2 linked regions of the Pararhizobium capsulatum DSM 1112 genome follow. The protein of the gene in region 1 interacts with the protein of each later gene in a pairwise test. Links are inferred from orthologs where the notes say so. Each region holds a gene or a part of one and is shown on either strand. Other genes may lie near its edges. The genes, in order: QO002_RS18785 and grxD.

Evidence for each region.
Region 2: the proteins of QO002_RS18785 (region 1) and grxD interact in binary tests that used the Escherichia coli proteins (3 or more experiments, as listed by UniProt). The link is inferred for Pararhizobium capsulatum DSM 1112 from one-to-one orthologs.

What each region holds. Positions count from the first base shown.
Region 1 is NZ_JAUSVF010000001.1:3,893,228-3,903,073, forward strand. What follows is about bases 6,929-9,846. They hold QO002_RS18785 (BolA family protein), read left to right. Parts: upstream 6,929-8,205; coding sequence 8,206-8,487; downstream 8,488-9,846. Other genes in these bases: cobS (cobaltochelatase subunit CobS), read right to left, coding at 6,929-7,348; QO002_RS18780 (J domain-containing protein), read right to left, coding at 7,426-8,064; QO002_RS18790 (HlyC/CorC family transporter), read right to left, coding at 8,548-9,846. Outside these bases: QO002_RS18745 (sensor domain-containing diguanylate cyclase), read right to left, coding at 1-800; QO002_RS18750 (DUF3108 domain-containing protein), read right to left, coding at 1,075-1,851; rpmB (50S ribosomal protein L28), read left to right, coding at 2,189-2,479; QO002_RS18760 (queuosine precursor transporter), read left to right, coding at 2,619-3,263; QO002_RS18765 (esterase-like activity of phytase family protein), read right to left, coding at 3,307-4,338; cobaltochelatase subunit CobT, read right to left, coding at 4,445-6,349; more of cobS, read right to left, coding at 6,353-6,928. UniProt on the Escherichia coli protein: Transcriptional regulator that plays an important role in general stress response. Has many effects on cell morphology, cell growth and cell division. Acts by regulating the transcription of many genes, including dacA (PBP-5), dacC (PBP-6), ampC and mreB.
Region 2 is NZ_JAUSVF010000001.1:2,660,377-2,670,154, forward strand. Bases 1-2,850 are described here. They hold grxD (Grx4 family monothiol glutaredoxin), read left to right. Parts: upstream 1-1,182; coding sequence 1,183-1,518; downstream 1,519-2,850. Other genes in these bases: purL (phosphoribosylformylglycinamidine synthase subunit PurL), read left to right, coding at 1-529; QO002_RS13010 (BolA/IbaG family iron-sulfur metabolism protein), read left to right, coding at 549-782; QO002_RS13015 (hypothetical protein), read left to right, coding at 789-1,013; QO002_RS13025 (multidrug effflux MFS transporter), read left to right, coding at 1,853-2,850. Also shown: more of QO002_RS13025, read left to right, coding at 2,851-3,091; QO002_RS13030 (multidrug effflux MFS transporter), read left to right, coding at 3,134-4,420; QO002_RS13035 (inositol monophosphatase family protein), read right to left, coding at 4,482-5,306; tRNA 2-thiocytidine(32) synthetase TtcA, read right to left, coding at 5,303-6,190; QO002_RS13045 (glutaminase), read right to left, coding at 6,296-7,240; rpsD (30S ribosomal protein S4), read right to left, coding at 7,334-7,951; QO002_RS13055 (OmpA family protein), read right to left, coding at 8,182-9,180; QO002_RS13060 (hypothetical protein), read right to left, coding at 9,191-9,778. UniProt on the Escherichia coli protein: Monothiol glutaredoxin involved in the biogenesis of iron-sulfur clusters.

The sequences.
Region 1 (9,846 bases):
TGGCCAAATTCGCTGACACCGCCGCTGATCGTCGATTCGCAACGCAGACTTTCCCTGAGAACGATCGGAATATTTTCGCGCAGTCGCTCAGCGATTTCCAAGGCATCGCCACGACGGGTGCCAGGCATCACAACGACGAATTCATCTCCACCGAAACGCGCAATTACATCGCTCTGGCGCAGATGCTGGCGGCATAGCCGCGCTATTTCCACGAGGGCCGCATCACCCGCATGGTGTCCCATCTCATCATTGAGCCGTTTGAAATTATCCAGATCGAAAACCAGGACCGAAGTCTGGGACCTTTCGCGTTCAAATATCTCCAACCGGTGGTCCAGGGTCTCGAGCAGCTTCCGTCGGTTGTATAGTCCCGTCAGGGCGTCCGTTTCGCTCAGTTGGCGCAGCTTTCGCTGAACGTCGTTCTTTTCGGTGATATTGCTCGCCACCCAAACGACGGCAGCTTCGCCCTCGACCGGAAAACTCAGCGCCTGAACACGTCCTTCGAACCAGATGGAATAATCGGGTCCGTCGCCAGCTCCTTTCACGTCGCTGCCGCTAAGTTCATATTCGACGATATGAAGGACACCGCTTTCTAGTGCCTTTTCAATTTCGGCGGCGAACCATTGCGCCTTCTCCTCCTTCAACACATCAAACATGCTGCGCCCGACAAGCGTGCTACCATCGTGATAGTGCCGGAGGTCCTTCCCGCCGAATATTGCCGCATAACGGCCACTGCGCGTGAGAATGAATGCGGGATCTGGAAGGGAGGAAAGAATTGAAGTTAATTGCTGCTGCGTAAACAAGGGTCACTTTCCCACGTACCTAACGACACGGCCCTGCGAGAAAAATACCCGAAATGTGCACTCGCTCACTGCGCGTATTTCTTTTGCAAATCAGCCTCCTAGTTCCTCCAGATTACCACGGTAGCATTTCATTTTTCTAAATGCTGGGCGCTGGAACAACGAAGAACATCCTCGATTGGTAGCTTGATGGGCCCTTGGCGCCCAAGCGATCAACCTCGGCGCCTTCACCGTTCGTCTCGGTTGCCTTCGGCCTCAGCAAAGGGGGGTCCCCTCATCAGTCCCCAAACCTAGTCGCCCAGACCGTCACCGGCCCCAAACTCGTCGGTATCCGGACATAGACCGGGGCATAGACATTCACTGTTTCAGCCATGGCAAACCAGATTTCCATCGATTCGAGCTTTCGCAGGTATTCCACGTCGTCGCGGCCCTTGCGGTAGCCGGATTTCGGCACGAACTTCACGCCGCAGACGATGACGTCGCCGCTGAACCCTTCGGTCTTGAACGGCCGCGTGCCCTTGGAGGACAGCTTGAGGTCCATCCGCGATTCGCCGTCGAAGATCGGCAGGGTCTTGGGGCAGACACGGGTTTTTGCGGGGAAGATCAGCCCGGAGAGCGGATCCACGACATTGCGCAGGTCGCCCTTGGTGACCGGCACCCAGTTTTTCGGGATGCGGCGGGCCGGCGTCATGGTCGCGGATGTCACGTTGCCATTTGCAAACTGCACATCGATCGCGCGCGCCTTCTTGCCGCTTTGATAGCGCATGGAATATTCCGAGGCATTCAACCGATCGCTCCCGACAGTACCGGATACGGACGTCTGACCCGATGTGCTGGCCAGGATATCGGCTATCCCCGCGGATTTCAGCGTGCCGGAAATCCGATAGTGACCCGAATCGAGCTCCGTATGGAAGGAAGCCTTGGCGATCGGCAGGCCGGCGAGCGAAATGCTGTAGTCGGTAACGTGCTTGATCTCGGTGGCTTGAACGCTTCCTGTGGATAAGGTCATGGAGACCAATGCCACGAGCACGGCCACATTGCTCCGCCAGTTCATTCCGTCACCTTCTACGATCAACACAATCTTAGCAGATAGGGCGTCTTTGCGGCATTTCTGCGCCGCTTCTGTTCTGCCTATCCTTAATGGAGGGCTTTCAAAAGTGGAATTGCCAGCGTATCTCTTCGCGCAACCAAATCGGGTGATTTATTTGGGAAAATGCTGGCGAAGGCGGCCAGCGATTCAAGAGTTTTCCCTGAAATGGAAGGTTTGGCTTGACGCGCCAAGCTTCTCTGACTATAGAACCGCAACTTTCCAATCATGGCCAGTGGGAATGCGGCCTGGGCTCTAGGCCCGCAAACGCATTGTACGACGGCGAAAAGAAAATAGGTGCACAATGTCCCGTAGTTGCGAATTGACCGGCAAGGGCGTCCAGTCGGGCAACAATGTCAGCCACGCTAACAACAAGACCAAGCGCAAGTTCCTTCCGAACCTGTGCAACGTCACGCTGATTTCCGACGCGCTCGGCCAGCGTTATCGTCTGCGCGTTTCGGCTGCGGCCCTGCGCTCGGTCGAACACCGTGGCGGCCTTGATGCCTTCCTGCTGAAGTCCTCTGAAAACGAACTGTCCATGCGCGCTCGTCTGCTGCGCCGCCAGATCGCCAAGAAGACCGCAGAAGCCGCTTAATCGGCTCTATCCGGTTTGAACAAAAAGGCTTGCCTTTCAGGAGGCGAGCCTTTTTCGTGTGACCGCTTTACTTTCATCCGCGTGCGGACTTCCGCAGGCGACCGTCCCTCCAACTGGTGGCATACCCCAGGATAAAAAAATGCTTCAAGCACGCACGTTTGCACTTTATGTCGCGATGATGACCCTCGTGGTCATCGCCTCCAACATTCTCGTCCAGTACCCGCTCCCCGGCAGCATCGCCGGCATGCAGCTCGGCGATCTCCTGACCTGGGGCGCCTTCAGCTACCCCATCGCCTTCCTCGTCACCGACCTTACAAACCGCCAGTTCGGCCCGGCCATTGCACGCCGCGTCGTGATTGCCGGCTTTGTCGTGGCCATCGGCTTCTCGATCTTCCTCGCCACACCGCGCATCGCCATCGCCTCCGGCTCGGCCTTCCTGCTTGGCCAGTTCCTGGATATCTCGGTGTTCAACCGCCTGCGTCGTCAGAGCTGGTGGCGTGCGCCGCTGATCGGCTCGCTGGTTGGCTCGCTTCTTGACACAGCGATCTTCTTCTCGTTTGCCTTTGCGCCGTTCTTCGTGATCTTCGGGCCTAACGATCCCTTCGCGCTGGATAACGCGCCGATCCTCGGCCTTCTTTCCGCAGAGGCGCCTCGCTGGATCTCCTGGGCGCTGGGTGACCTCAGCGTCAAGATCACCGTCGGCCTGGTGATGCTCCTGCCCTACGGCGCACTGATGAGCGTGATCAAGCCGATGCCGGGCCTGAAGGCTTCCGCACAGGGTTGATACATTGAAGGACGCCGCTGGCGCCCTTTCTTTGTTCAGGCAATTACTGCTTCAGTCGGAATTCCAGCATCAGGTTTCGTTCCAGAATCGAGTGATTGTCATCGGAAACGAGGATGATGCGGATGTCGCCATCCGGCATGATGACGATATCCAGCCCTTCCATATTGTCGATCTGATTACCCATGTCGGCCTGCATCAGCACCTCGCCTTTGGCAACAGCCCCCGGGCGAATCTCGCTGCCTGGAATGCGGCGGATCTGCATGCCGATCCCCTGCGAGAAGCTGAAGCGGCGTTCTAGCAGAAGAAGATCGCCATTCGGCAGGAAGGCGCCATCCGTCACGGCAAAGGGCGCCTTGTGGATAACGCCGAAGGTACCCTTCAGCGGGCCATCGAGGATGGCGGCAAAGAGGTGATTGTTCCTGTCGAAGCTCGCCTCCGTCACGATGACGGCCGCGCCCCCGAGCGGGCTTGACAACGGGGCAACCGCAAGCGTTTCCAGCGAGCGGTTATCGCGAAGCTGCTTTACCGGGAGCAGAAGCGGCAGGCTGCGCAGCGGCTTTGCCTGCGAGAAGCCCGGGTCGGGATAGGCATCCACGCGGTGCAGGCCCTCACAGCTCACCAGAACTTCACCGTTACGAAAGGCAAGGCCCTCGGCATCCATGCGGCTCTTGACCTGCTCTGAGCGACCATTCTTGTCCATCATCGAGGTGGCCGTCAGGTCTTTGACCCCACTGAGCTTGCCATTGGCATCGCGAACAATCCTGCCCTCCAGCCAGTGGCCCGTATCCATGACCGCAACGAAGGACTGGTGGTCCGGACGGAACCGGATCGAGGAGATGGCGCCCAGCAGGGCGTTGGAAGACGACATCTCGATGCCGCCGATGAACTCCAGCTTGCCAAAGACCGTGTCGTCCGAGCCTATCTTGAAATTGGTAATCTGGCGGCTTTCGACCGGTACGACCTCCTGCGGAGGAAGGGGATCGGCGTACGTGAAAGACGCCGACTGCAACAGCAGCGCGGCACAAAGGGCAATCGACGTCGCTCTCAAATGAAAGTCCTTCCGGCAAGCGGGCATTAAAATATCAGAAGCGATTTCAGGAAAATAAGCAGGTTTGCAGTCGCATCAAAACAATGAGATGAAAAAAGCTGCCTGGGTTTCCCAAGGCAGCCTCTGTTGAAAATCAGCCTGTCCGGCGCATCGCACCGGCCGACCGGCGCCGCGTGCTTTCATCGTCGAAGAGCGAGGCAAGCTGCTCGGTCATCGCACCGGCCAACTCGTCAGCATCGACGATGGTGACGGCGCGGCGGTAGTAGCGCGTCACATCGTGGCCGATGCCAATCGCCAAGAGTTCGACCGGCGAGCGTGTCTCGATCTGTTCGATGACAGCGCGCAGGTGCCGCTCCAGATAGTTGCCGGGGTTTACCGACAGGGTCGAATCATCGACCGGCGCACCATCGGAGATCATCATCAGGATACGACGCTGCTCGGGGCGACCGAGCAGGCGATTGTGCGCCCAGATCAGCGCCTCGCCGTCGATGTTTTCCTTGAGCAGGCCCTCACGCATCATCAGGCCGAGATTGCGCCGGGCACGGCGCCACGGAGCGTCGGCCGACTTGTAAATGATGTGGCGCAGGTCGTTGAGGCGGCCGGGTGCCTGCGGCTTGCCGCTTGCCAGCCATTTTTCACGCGCCTGCCCACCCTTCCAGGCCTTGGTGGTAAAGCCGAGGATCTCGACCTTGACGCCGCAGCGCTCCAGCGTGCGCGCCAGGATATCGGCGCAGGTGGCGGCAACGGTGATCGGACGCCCACGCATGGAGCCGGAATTGTCGATCAGCAGCGTCACCACCGTATCGCGGAAATTGGTATCCTTTTCCCGCTTGAAGGAGAGCGGCTGCATCGGGTCGATGATCATGCGCGTCAACCGCGCCGAATCGAGGTAACCCTCTTCGAGGTCGAATTCCCACGAGCGGTTCTGCTGCGCCATCAGGCGGCGCTGCAGCCGGTTGGCGAGACGACCGACGGCGCCCTGCAAATGGGCAAGCTGCTTGTCCAGGAAGGCGCGAAGGCGATCGAGCTCCGCTTCGTCGCAAAGCTCTTCGGACGAGGTTGTCTCGTCAAACTCCTCGGTGAAGATTGCGTAGTCGACCTTCTCGTTGAAGTCGTCGAAGGGCGTTGCCGGGCGTTTGACTTCGCCGGGGGTCTCGCTGTCGTCCTCTCCATCATCGGACATTTCGTCCTCGGAGATTTCGGCACCGTCCATCTCGCCTTCTTCCATCTGCTCTTCGGCAGACTGGTTTTCCTCGGCGGGGGCGGCTTCGTCGCCGGCATCCTCATCGGAGCTGTTTTCGTCCTGCTCCTGGCTGCGCGGCTGGTCTTCGTCCGTCTGGGTGTCCTGATCGTCCGGCTCGATGTCATCGTCGCCGTATTTTTCCGCCACATCCATCGCGGTCAGCATGTCGCGAACGACGCGGCTGAAAGCCTGCTGGTCGTTGACAACAGCAGAGAGGTTCGTGAAATCGCCGGCAGTCTTTTCCTCGATGAAATCGCGCCAGAGATCGACGACCTTGCCGGCGTTCGACGGGGCGCGGCGGCCGGTCAGCTTTTCGCGCACGAGAAGCGCCAGTGCCTCGGCAAGCGGCGCATCGGCCTGACGGTCGATCGCGGCAAAGTTCGATTTCGAATATTTCTCCTCGAGCATCGAGGAGAGATTTTCGGCAACACCTTCCATGCGGATCGCGCCGATTGCCTCGACACGAGCCTGCTCGACTGCGTCAAAGATGACACGGGCATCCGCACCCTGCGGTGACATGGTCGCGTGAATGCGATTGTCATGGCAGGCCTTGCGCAGCGCCATAGCGTCGCCAAGTCCGCGGGTGACCGCAAGTTCGTGGCGCGTCGGGCGCTTGGAGATTTCCGGCAGGCGGATGCGCTCGCCGGCAAGGCCGGGGCGCTCGTTGGCAAACACCACCTCGACCTCGGCATCGCCCGCGATGGCGCGGACGCAGCCGGTCAGGGCCCGGCGGAACGGTTCGACATCGACAGTTCCGGTCGGCCTGGCTTTTGAATTGTCGCCCCGCCCCGCCATGGATCAGGCCGTGGCTTCGAGCACGATGTTGGCGGCACTTTCCTTCAGCTCGACACCAAAGGCGCGCTGATAGTGCTCGGCCACGAGCGCACGCTCGAGTTCGTCGCACTTGTTGAGGAAGGTGACACGGAACGCAAAGGCGATATCACCGAAGATATAGGCGTTTTCGGCCCAGGTGATCACCGTACGCGGGCTCATGACGGTCGACAGATCGCCGTTGATGAAGGAGGCGCGGGTGAGATCCGCCACGCGCACCATCTTCGACACCGTGTCGCGGCCGCGGGCCTGCGTGAAGCCCTTGACCTTGGCGGCAACGATATCGACTTCGTTGTCATGCGGCAGGTAGTTCAGCGTGGTGACGATCGACCAGCGGTCCATCTGCGCCTGGTTGATCTGCTGCGTGCCGTGATAGAGGCCGGTCGTATCGCCGAGGCCGACGGTATTTGCGGTTGCAAACAGGCGGAATGCCGGGTGAGGACGGATGACGCGGCTCTGGTCGAGCAACGTCAGGCGGCCGGATGATTCGAGCACGCGCTGGATGACGAACATCACGTCCGGCCGGCCGGCATCATATTCGTCGAAAACGAGAGCGACATTGTGCTGGTAGGCCCAGGGCAGGATGCCGTCCTTGAACTCGGTGACCTGCATGCCGTCCTTGACGACGATCGCATCCTTGCCGACGAGATCGATACGGCTGACATGGCTGTCGAGGTTGACGCGCACGCAGGGCCAATTCAGGCGCGCTGCGACCTGTTCGATATGGGTGGACTTGCCGGTGCCGTGATAGCCGGAGACCATGACGCGGCGGTTGTGGGCAAAGCCCGCGAGAATGGCGAGCGTGGTTTCGCGATCGAAGAGATAATCCGGGTCCGCATCCGGCACGTAGGCATCGGCCTTGGAATAGGCCGGCACGCGCAGGTCGCTATCGATGCCGAAGGCTTCCCGGACGGAAACGGTCGTATCGGGAAGATTGGAAATATCGAGGTCTACCTTGCTCATCATGTCTCCAGCACGGAAACATCAGGGCGTTCCCGTATATCGTCTTCAAAATGTCGCGACTGTATTAGAACGGGTTCCTAGCAGAAGCCAGCCTGTTTTAACAATTGGTAAGCCTGGATAACCGCGCGAAAACGCTCTTCGGAACCCCTGTCTCCGCCATTTGCGTCAGGGTGATGCTTTTTCACCAGCTCCTTGTAGGCCGCCTTGATCTCGGCGGCCGTCGCATTCGCATGGACGCTGAGGGTCTCGAACGCCTTTGCCTCCAGTGTCTTCAGCTTGCGCTGGCGCGGCTCCTGCTTGGGCGCGCGGGCACGCGCCTGCTCTACGAAGCCGAAGGGGTCACGCATGCGGGCCTGTGCACCGGCGGATCCGGAGCGCATCTGCGACTGGGTCGGCGCGTTCTTGGCATTCTTGTTGACGCCGACGGTCCAGGTCGGGCGATGGCCGGTGAGCGCCTCCTTCTGGTAGCGGGCGATCTCGTTGTCGGAGAGGCCGGAGAAGTAATTGTAGCCCTTGTTGTATTCCTTCACATGCTCGAAGCAGAACATGAAGAACTCGTTTTCGGCATTGCGGCCGACCGGCGCGCGATGCACGCCGTTTTCCTCGCAGCCGTCCCACTGACAGACAGGCGCCATAGGCTCCGGCTTCTGGGCTGCGCGGCGGCGACTGGTGCGTATCCCGTCGAAATATTTTGAATCGAGTTTCATGGCGCTAATTATGGGGTGTAGCTGGGATCACAACAAGAATTGACAAATGGGAATGTTGCAGGCTCTTTGCGACTATTTTGCACCGCGCAGGCATCCCGCCGGAGCGCAACGCGCAACCCTGCGGTAAAGCCAGAAGAACGGGGCCAAAACATGTCACTTCAGCAGTCTATCGAAACAAAACTGACCGAAGCTTTCGCTCCGGAACGATTGATCGTTTTGAATGAGAGCCACCTGCATGCGGGACATCAGGAAAGTTTTGACGGAAGCGGCGAAACCCATATGCGGGTCAGGATCGTTGCGAGCGTTTTTTCGGGCATGAGCCGGGTGGCCCGGCACCGGGCGATCAATGAACTGTTGAAGGCGGAACTGGATGCCGGGCTGCATGCGTTGGCGGTGGAGCCTGCGGCACCGGGTGAAGCGACGCGGTGGTGAAGTTTTTCTTGCCGTTTTTTTGAGTTTTTGGCGTTTATCCCCCTCTGAACCCGCCCAAAATCATTCCCCCGGAGGCACATCCTCCGCAGGCCTAATCCGCAATCGCGTAATCCGGTTCTTCACCCGTTTCATGACGATGAAGCGCTTGCCGTAGAAGGTGAAGGCCTGGCGTTCTTCCGGGATGCTGCGTGATTCGTGTATGACGAGGCCCGCGACGGTGGTGGCTTCCTCGTCAGGAAGCGACCAGTCGAGTGCGCGGTTCAAGTCACGGATCGGCACGCTGCCATCAACGACGATCGAACCATCAGCTTCCGTGCGCACGCCCTGGATGGCGATGTCATGCTCGTCGGCGATATCACCGACGATCTCTTCCAGAATATCCTCCAGCGTCACCAGTCCCTGCATCTCGCCGTATTCGTCGACGACGATGGCGAAATGGACCTTGCGGCGCAGGAAGGCGTTGAGCTGGTCCTTGAGATTTGTCGTATCGGGCACGAACCATGGCTTCTGCGCAATGCGGACGATATCGACGGTTTCAGGCGTAACGTCCGGTTCTGCGAGTGCCCGCAGGAGATCCTTGGCATGCAGAACGCCGATAATATTATCAGCCGTGCCGCGCCAGACGGGCATGCGTGTGTAGGAGCTATCAAGAACCGACCGCACCAACACTTCCGGCGCCTCGTCGGCGTTCAGCGCACGCATCAGCGTGCGGTGGATCATGATGTCGGAGACTTCGAGTTCGCCGAGATCGAGCACGCCACCCAGCCGGTCGCGATCGGCCTTTACGAAAGAGCCTTCACGATGGAGGAAATCGACGGCGCCGCGCAGTTCTTCATGTGCGGTCAACATGGAAATCTCCCGCGAAAGACTGACGCCGAACAGGCCCAGGATGCGGCGTACGATACCGTTGACCAGGCTGGACACGGGACCAATGATCAGCACGACAAGCCTGACTGGCCGCGCAACCGCCAGGGCGAAGCGATCGGGCGCAGAAATGGCCCAGCTCTTCGGCAGCACTTCGGCGAAAACCACGAGAATTATAGTCATGCCGAGAGTTGCATACGCCACGCCTCTAGCCCCGAACATCTGGAGCAAGACGCTGGTCGCGATCGAGGACGACAGAATGTTGGCGAGGTTATTTCCGATCAGAAGCGCCCCGATCAACCGGTCCCGACGCTGAATCAGTTGGGTCACAATGCCGGCGCGCTCGTCGCCATTGACTTCAAGGGTATGGATACGGGCGCGAGAAGCGGCGGTCAGCGCCGTCTCGGAGCCGGAAAAAAACGCCGACAGCCCGATCATGAGCACGATGATGGCGATGCTCACCCCATTATCTGCCAGAAATCCAGCGAACGCGTC
Region 2 (9,778 bases), 1.2 Mb from region 1 along the record:
CGAAGGCGATGACATCCTGCTCGTCGGCGCACCGAAAGGACTTGGCACCCATATCGCCCAGTCGGTTTACATGCGTGACATCCACGGCCGCACGGACGGCCCGGCACCCCATGTCGATCTCGACCACGAGCGCAAGACCGGCGATTTCGTCCGCAGCCTGATCGTCGATGGCCTTGTCAGCGCCGTTCACGATTGCTCGTCGGGTGGTCTTGCCCTTGCCGTCGCCGAAATGGCGATGGCGTCCGGCATCGGCGCCAAGGTTGGTGCAGTCGATGGCCGCGATCCGATCCCGGTCTTCTACGGCGAAGATCAGGGCCGCTACGTCGTCACGGTGAAGCCAGAATACGCCAAGACCGTTGCCGAGCGCGCCGTGGCTGCCGGCGTCAATGCACCCGCCATCGGCATTACTGGCGGCACGGAAGTTGTCCTGGGAGCAGCACGCCCGCTTTCAATTCTGGAATTGCGCTCCGCCCATGAATCGTGGTTCCCTGACTTCATGGATGGCGGTCAGCAGATCGCTGCCGAGTGATGTGCAAGGAGTAACGACGATGCCTATGGCCCCTGGCGATATCGAGGACATGATCAAGGCGGGAATTCCGGGTGCGAAGGTAACTATCCGGGATCTGGCCGGGGACGGCGATCATTACGCTGCCGAAGTGGTGGCCGAGGCATTTCGCGGCAAGACCCGCGTGCAGCAGCACAAGATGGTCTATGATGCACTGAGCGGCAACATGGGCGGCGTCCTCCACGCGCTAGCCTTGCAGACGTCCGCACCGGAGTAAGGCTCGATGGCCAACCTGCTCAATGAACTGGTCACCGGTGTTGTTGAAAGCGTCCTGAAGGAAGTGTTGAAGAAGAGTGGTGTCAAAACCAAGTCCAAGCGCAAGAAGCGCCAGACACGCGATGCTTCCGGCCAGTTCACGCGGGCAAAGGCCAAGCCAAAGGCGAAACCTGCGAAGAAACAGGTGAGCCGCCGCAGGACGGCCGCTTCCCGTAGCAGGGCCAAGGCTTGATCCTGCCAGACTGACGCGAAAAATGATCAATCGATTACGTCTGCGTTAAAAAGCGGATGCCGCCATCAATTTTTGTTGCGCCCCGGGTGTAAACCGCAAAGGGTGCATGTTATCTAAGGGCGATCGACCCTGCCCGACCTTGAATCGGGTATAGCCAAGGATTTTGGACATGAGCGGAATTAACGATTTCATCGACAACGAAGTAAAGACGAACGATGTCGTTCTTTTCATGAAGGGCACTCCGCAGTTCCCACAGTGTGGTTTCTCGGGCCAGGTGGTCCAGATGCTCGATTATATCGGCGTAGACTACAAGGGCATCAACGTGCTCGCCGACGCCGATCTTCGCCAGGGCATCAAGGATTATGCCAACTGGCCGACCATTCCGCAGCTCTATATCAAGGGCGAATTTGTCGGTGGATGCGACATCGTGCGTGAAATGTTCCAGGCTGGCGAACTGCAGTCGCACCTTGAGGAAAACGGGATTTCGGTCAAGGGCGCAGCCTAACACCTGTCCGTTGGACTTGAGAGAGGCGACTTCGCCTTTCTCCCCCGGAATACGCACATTTCGCTCGTTCCAGGTGCCTTCAGCGCCACTCGATGATATTTTTTGTCATCATTCGGTGATGATTGCGCGTTATCGCGCCCCTGTCCGCATTTCATCCGAAAGCGGATTCTCACGATATGCCATCGGGCGCCCCAGCCCGAGGCCGTATTATTTTCATCTTTGAAAGCGCTTTTGAATTTGCGCATTTCAAATTTTGACGCCCTCGCTTCGTCCTCAGTCAGGCGGCGTGGCGCCGCGCATTTCATCGGCTACCGAGCCGCGTCAGGAAACTGCAATGACGACCACCATGCCTGAAACGGCAGTTTTGCCGAGCCTACCCAAAGCCCAGTTCGTTGCCCTGATGGCAATGCTGATGGCAATCAACGCCATCTCGATCGATATCATGCTGCCGGGCCTCCAGCAGATCGGTGCGAGCCTCGGTGTTGCCGACGAAAACGAACGTCAGTTCGTGATCACCGCCTATCTGCTGGGCATGGGCGTGGCGCAGCTGTTTTTCGGGCCTTTGTCTGACCGGTTCGGCCGCAAGATCCCGCTTCTCGCTGGTTTAGGGCTTTACGCCGTCTGCGCGCTTTCCATCGTCTTTGTTCCGAGCTTCACGGGGCTTCTCTTGTTGCGCTTCGTTCAAGGGGTCGGCGCTGCGGCGACGCGCGTCATCTCGGTCTCCGTGGTCCGCGACGTCTACGGCGGTCGAATGATGGCCGAAGTCATGTCGCTGGTCATGATGGTCTTCATGATTGTGCCGGTCATCGCACCGAGCATCGGTCAGCTGATCATGTTGTTCGCCGAGTGGCATATGATCTTCGTCGTGATTTGCCTTTTTGCTATGTTCGTTGCGTCGCTCGTGGTTTTCCGCCTGCCGGAAACGCTGCCTGAGGACCATCGCCGGCCGTTTACCCCGGCTTCCATCATCGGTGGCTTTCGCATCGTTCTGACCAACCGTGTCGCATTGTTCTACACGCTGGCGATGTCGTTTATCTTTGGCGGGCTTTTCGGCTTTATCAACTCTGCCCAGCAGATTCTCGTCGGCGTCTATGGTCTTGGGGTCTGGTTTCCGTTGGCTTTTGCAGGTTTTGCCAGCTTGATGGCGGTCGCCTCCTTCACCAACTCCAGGCTGGTGCGCACTTACGGGATGCGCAAGCTTTCCCACGCGGCGCTTATCGGCTTTATCGTTGCGAGCTTCGTCTGGATGCTGGCGGCGAATGTCACTTCGCTCCCCTTCTGGCTCTTTGTCGTGCTCTATAGTTTCGCCATGTTCCAGTTCGGTTTGATCGGCGCCAATTTCAATGCCATGGCAATGGAGCCGCTCGGCCATGTCGCCGGTACAGCTTCCTCAGTCATCGGCTTTACCCAGACGATCTTCGGTGGCGTCATCGGCGCCCTGATTGGCCAGGCCTTCGACGGCACGGTCGTTCCGCTCGCTACCGGCTTTTTCGTTGTTGCGGTCGTCGGCTTTGTCTTCGTGCTTATTGCGGAGAAGGGAAAGCTGTTCCGTCCGCATTTTCCCACGACCTGACCCCAAGCAATTCCGTCCCTCCCAGACGCTATAGGTTCCATCATGACCACGACCACCACGCCTTCCACAGAGGCCACCACAGGCTCGGCCCGCATAAATCTCGGCTTCTTCGAGTTCGTCATCACCATCGCCTTAATGACGGCGAGCGTGGCTCTTGCCATCGATATCATGTTGCCGGCACTACCGAGCATCGGACAGTCGCTGAATGTCGCCAACACCAACGACACCCAGTTGGTGATTGCGGTGTTCTTCCTTGGCTTCGGCTGTTCTCAGATCATCTTCGGCAGTCTCTCGGATGCCTTCGGTCGCCGCAACATCCTCGTTGCGGGGCTTGCCTTCTTTGCGGTGACGATGTTTGCGGCGGCGTTGACGGAAAGCTTCCAGATGCTTCTGATCCTGCGTTTCGTGCAGGGCATCGGCGCGGCAGCGGTACGGATCACCACCATGGCGGTGGTTCGCGACTGCTTCGGCGGACGTGAGATGGCGCGTGTCATGTCCTATGTCATGATCGTTTTCATGATCGTGCCGATCATCGCACCGTCAATCGGGCAGGCAATCGTCTTCTACGCAAACTGGCACTGGATCTTCATCCTGCTCGGCTGTGTCGGGGCGATCCTCGCCCTCTGGGCGATGCTTCGGATGAAGGAATCACTGCCCGCTTCCGAACGGCTGCCACTCTCGGTGGGCGCGGTCCTTTCAGGTTTCGCGACAGTGCTGACCAACCGCATCACCTGCGGCTACATGATCGGGCTTACGCTGTTCACCGCGGTTATCTGCGCCTACATCGTCACCGTCCAGCAGATTTTCGGCGAGGTCTACGGCCTTGGCGACTGGCTGCCGATCGCCTTTGCAGGCACGGCCGGCGGCATCGCGGTCGCCAATTTCGCCAACGGTTATTTCGTCCGCAGCTTCGGCATGCGCCGTATCTCGCACGCAGCGATGATCCTGTTCACCGTCTTGTCGGTTTTCGGCCTGGTGCTCGCCTTGAGCGGCACGCCGCCTTTCGTCGTTTCCTATCTTCTGTTCTCTGTCCTGCTGATGTTCTTTGCGGTCATTGCCACAAATTTCACCGCCATCAGCCTGGAGCCGATGGGACATCTCGCGGGCACCGCAACGGCGGTCACCGGATTCGTCTCCACGACAGTCGGCGCCCTCATCGGCGGCGCGGTCGGCCAGATGTTCAATGGAACATTGCAGCCGATCTTCGCCGGCTTTGCCGCCTTCGGTATCGTCACTATCCTTGCCGTTCTCTGGGCGGAAAAAGGCAAGCTCTTCACCCATCCGGGCGACGATAGCGCATTGCTCGAAGCGGGCGGCGGCCACATGTAACGAAAACGCCCGCGGATTTTAGATCACGCGGGCGTTTCTTTATGCAAGGATCGGCTTTTGGTCAGATCGTGAAGACTTCCCGGCGCAGAAGCTCCCAGCTTTCACGGTCGGATGCCAGAAGCAGACCACCGTCCAGATCGCGCGCAGTATAGGGCGAACCGTCAAAGCGCGCGATATAGGCGCCTGCCTCTGCGCTGATCAGTGCGCCTGCCAGATGGTCCCAGGGCATCAGCTTCTTGTACATCAGGAAGTGAAAATGGCCGCCGGCGAAAGCGCGGTATTCATGGGCAGCGCAACGATAGCTCGTCGCAATGCGAACCTTGGCCATGTTGCCCATGATCGTGCGGCGGTCCTGCGGATCATAAAAGCCCGTCGACGCGCATCCGACCAACGCCTCCAGCGGTACGCCGGGCGAAACAGCAAGTCGTTCCTGCGAACCATCGGCCTTGCAGAGCCAGGCGCCGGAACCACGCTCGGCAATCACCCAGTCGTTGCCCATCGGGTCGTAGATGATGCCGGCTACGGTTTCGCCCTTTGCAACGACGCTCGCCATGACGCCGAAGAGCGGCATGCCGGCTGCATAGTTGAAGGTGCCATCGATTGGATCGACCACGACGGCGAGATCCGCCCCGGAAAGCTTGTCGAGAAGCAGCGGATCGGCAGCGACCGATTCCTCGCCGATAAAGACGGCCGAGGGTGCGAATTCCGCAACTCGCGCCTTGATCAGCCGCTCGGCGGCTTCATCCGCTTCGGTGACGAGATCAATCGCCTCGCTTTTCATTCGCACGTCATCGCTTCCAAGGTTGCGGAAGCGCGGCAGGATTTCCTTGGCCGCTGCCTCCTGCAAGAGATTGGCCAGCAAAGCGATATCGACAGTCTCGGTCATTCACGGGGCTCCGCAATCAGGGATTTGAAATCGAACAGCTTCGGGTCGAGCAGATGGGATGGATTGGTATGGCCGAGCGCCCGCAGCATCGTGTCCTTGCGGCCGGGCATGCGCCGTTCGATATCGGAGAGCATCGCCTTCATCGCATTGCGCTCCAGCCCGTCCTGCGAGCCGCAGAGATCACAAGGGATGATCGGGAACTCCATCGCGGCTGCAAACTTGGCGAGATCGTCTTCGGCGGCATAGGCGAGCGGCCGTAGCACCATCAGGTCGCCCTCATCATTCAGCAGCTTCGCCGGCATCGTGGCGAGACGTCCGCCATGGAAGAAGTTCATGAAGAAGGTTTCGAGGATATCTTCGCGGTGATGGCCGAGAACCAGTGCATCGCAGCCCTCTTCGCGGGCAATACGATAGAGATTACCACGGCGCAGGCGCGAACAGAGCGCGCAGTAGGTTCCGCCTGCCGGCACCTTCTCCTTCACGATTGAATAGGTATCGCGATACTCGATCCGGTGTTGCACGCCGATTGAGGCGAGGTATTCGGGAAGCACGTGTTTCGGAAAATTCGGCTGCCCCTGGTCGAGATTGCAGGCAATCAGTTCCACGGGAAGAAGGCCTCGCCACTTCAGATCCAGCAGCAACGCCAGGAGACTGTAGCTGTCCTTGCCACCGGAAACGCCGACCAGCCAGCGCCTCTGGCCGTTCAGCATGCCGAAGTCATCGATCGCCTGGCGCACCTGCCGCAACAACCGCTTGCGCAGTTTGTTGAAGGAAACCGAGGACGGCATCTTCTCGAAGAGCGGATGGGAAGCGCCATCGTCCTCTGCTTCGACGAACGGCTCAATGGCGGCGTCGAGCGCCGTTACGGGATCGGAAAGGTCCATGATCGTCTTCCGGACAATGCCCTCTGTGGGCGGAAAGTAGCATGCCCCTGCCCTTGCCCTGTGACAGCGGCAAGATCAAGGAAAAAGGCTCATACGCTGCGTTTATCAAGCACCGAACACCGACCATCCCGTCCGGTTGGCCAGCATCTCCAGCGCTAGCGAACCCAGCAGCGAATTGCCGTTGTGATTGAGGCCTGGCGACCAGACGGCCACGGACGCTCGGCCGGGAGCGGCAACCAGAATGCCGCCGCCCACGCCACTCTTGCCGGGAAGACCGACCTTATAGGCAAACTCTCCCGAGCCGTCATAGTGGCCGCAGGTCAGCATCAGCGCGTTGATGCGCCGGGCCCGCTGGCGCGAGACGACCGAGTGTTTCGTCAGCGGATTGCTGCCACCGGCCGCGAGGAACAACCCCGCCTTGGCAAGCTGCCGGCAACTCAATGAAAGCGCGCACTGGTGAAAATAGACGCCCAGCACATGCTCGACTGGATGGTCAAGCTTCCCGAAGGAGCGCATGAAATTGGCCAGCGCGAAGTTCCGGTAACCAGTTGCGGCTTCCGAGCGGGCAACTTCGCCGTCTATGAGAATGTCTTCTTCGTCAGCGAGATAGCGCAGGAAACGCACGACCTCGCCGATCGCTTCTTTAGGCGTATGTCCCGCAAGCACGAGGTCGGTTATCGCGATGGCGCCGGCATTGATGAAGGGATTGCGCGGAATCCCGTGCTCGTGCTCGAGCTGGACAATGGAATTGAAGGCGGAGCCGGACGGCTCTCGCCCGACGCGCGTCCAGATATTCTCGCCATGCTTACCAAGCGCCAGCGTCAGCGTGAACACCTTCGATATGCTCTGGATGGAAAACGGAACGTCAGCATCGCCAACCATATGCACCGCGCCATCGACCGTCATGATCGCCATGCCGAACCGTTTGGGATCGACGCGGGCGAGCTGCGGGATGTAGTCGGCCACCTTGCCCTCGCCCAGCCGCGGCGTTAGTTCGCGGTAGATGTCATCGAGGACGGCTTGCAGATCCAACGGCTGCGTATCGGGCATGATCGTGTCGTCTCCGCAAGGCATTCGAACATAAGAAAAAAGCCGCCCATTTCTGAGCGGCTTTTCCAAATTTCACAAGACTTGAAGCCCTGATTAACGGGAATAGAATTCGACGACCAGGTTCGGTTCCATGATGACAGCGTAAGGAACGTCCGAGAGGGACGGAATACGTGCAAACGTGGCAACCATCTTGTTGTGATCAACTTCGATGTATTCCGGAACGTCGCGTTCAGCCAGCGAAATCGACTCGAGAACCGAAACGAGCTGCTTGGACTTTTCGCGAACTTCGATGACGTCGCCAGCCTTGCAGCGGTACGAACCGATGTTGACGCGAACGCCGTTGACCTTGACGTGGCCATGGTTGACGAACTGACGGGCAGCAAAGACCGTCGGTACGAACTTGGCGCGGTAGACGATCGCGTCGAGACGCGATTCGAGCAGACCGATCAGGTTTTCGGAAGTGTCACCCTTGCGACGGTTGGCTTCGTCGTAGATCGCGCGGAACTGCTTCTCGCGGATGTCGCCGTAGTAGCCCTTCAGCTTCTGCTTGGCGCGCAGCTGCACACCGAAGTCGGAAAGCTTGGACTTGCGGCGCTGGCCGTGCTGGCCCGGGCCGTATTCGCGGCGGTTCACCGGGGACTTCGGACGGCCCCAGATGTTCTCGCCCATACGGCGGTCAATTTTGTACTTGGACGATTCGCGCTTGCTCATCGCATTTCCTTTCAAAAAGTTGCACCGGTTTGTTTCCAAACCGGATGAAGGAAACACGCCCTCCTCTGAACCCGATTTTGCGAGCTCTGACAGGTTTCTCACATTACGCTAACGGAGAAGCCACGGGACATGTCAAATAAAACACCGGGCGTTTCGGCCCGGCGTTGTGGGCGTTGTTAAGGCCAATCGCCGGGAATGTCAATGCCAGACAAACGTATTTGTCCAAACCTTCACCGCGAGAGAAATATCTCGACACGCCGATTGAGGCGACGTGCATTCGTCAACTCGGCACCGGACAACCCCTTTTCCGCTACCAGCGGCTCGCTTACGCCGCGCCCCTCGGCCGAAATAGTCATAGGCTGCCCGCTGGGTTGCGCCAACATCCACGCCCTCACCGCGTCCGCCCGCTCGTGGGAAAGCTTTTGATTGTGATCTTCGCTACTTGTCTCGTCGGTATGGCCGACGATATGCACCCGTCGCGCATGAAACGCCCCAATTCTCCGGAATTCCGCTGCGAGAACCGAAAGCGCATCCGGACGCAATTTTGCGCTATCGACCTCAAATAGTACCGTCGAGCCGATTTCTATCCGCGCTTCCGCCTGTCCCACCTCTGTCGCCAACGCGGACAGACCGCCAACAAAGCCGATACTCATTACAAAATAGAGCGTGAGAAGAATCGCACTTGCAAGAAAGAGCGACATTCGCGTCCATACGAAAGGTTCATTGCCGCCCGATCCATTGAAAAAGTCCTCAGGCGATCGCGGCAGCGGCCCTTGCGGCATGCGCTCTTCAGGCAAGTCCGCGAGATCGCCCTTCAGGACCTTCTTCGACAGGGGATCCAGCCAGAGGCCCTTGATGTGCCGCTCGCCGTCAAGGCCGGTAAAGGTCATGAAGTAGCTGAGAGTGACGTAAACGACCAGTGTGGCGAAGGCCGCAAAACAGGTTGTCAGCGCGACTGGCGTCAAATCCATGCCAATAGGGTCGCGTTGGTGATAGAGATAGATGGCGACGACCACAATGACGGACGCAATCATTGCCCACCACTCCGCAAAGCGCCGCGCCTTCGCGTCAAATGGCGGACTGAAATTCCAGGCGCGGAAAAGAAGCGTGAAGAGCAGGATACCGGTCGCGATGACTGCAAGCACGGTCGTGACAACACTTCGGAATGGACCCACGCTGTTCAGCGCATTTCCAACGTCTCCAAGGATTCCGATAAGCCAGCCCAGCATCGTCGCTCCGCTAGAATAGAGTAGCCGCCGAGCTTGTTCGTTTCCAGGAAACTTCGTGTGTTCCGGTATCGACGACCGCCGGCGGCGTGGCCTTGCGAAAGGTCCAGTAACCGCAATCGAGATTCTGACTGATGCTTCCCGAGGCATCCGTGCGGCCAAGCACGGTCCAATGCGTGCGATGTTGGAAAGTGCCGTCAACGACCACGGACGCAGATGCTGTGCTGAGGGTAAAAAAGATGGACCTGCTGCCGCTGCCCGCCATTCGAAAGCTGGCCGCAGCCAGTTCCACAGACGCCCCGAACAACGAATAGACGCCGTATATGGCATCATCTATGTCCGCGACCAGAAACAGAAACGGGGATCGGTCGATGAGTGCGATCACTTCGGCCCGCCCGAGTTCGGCGGGAATGATCGCTTGGTTATCGAACAGCCAGGGTTGTGGCGCAGTAAAATCAAACAGCGGCCGACTACGACGGTATGTCTTTGGCGTGCCGTCGGGAACAAAAACAGGGACGCCATCAAGATCCCACTTGCGGCAGAGATCAAGAACAGCCTCGATCCGTGCGACTTCCGATATCAACCATGTCTTCAAGAATTC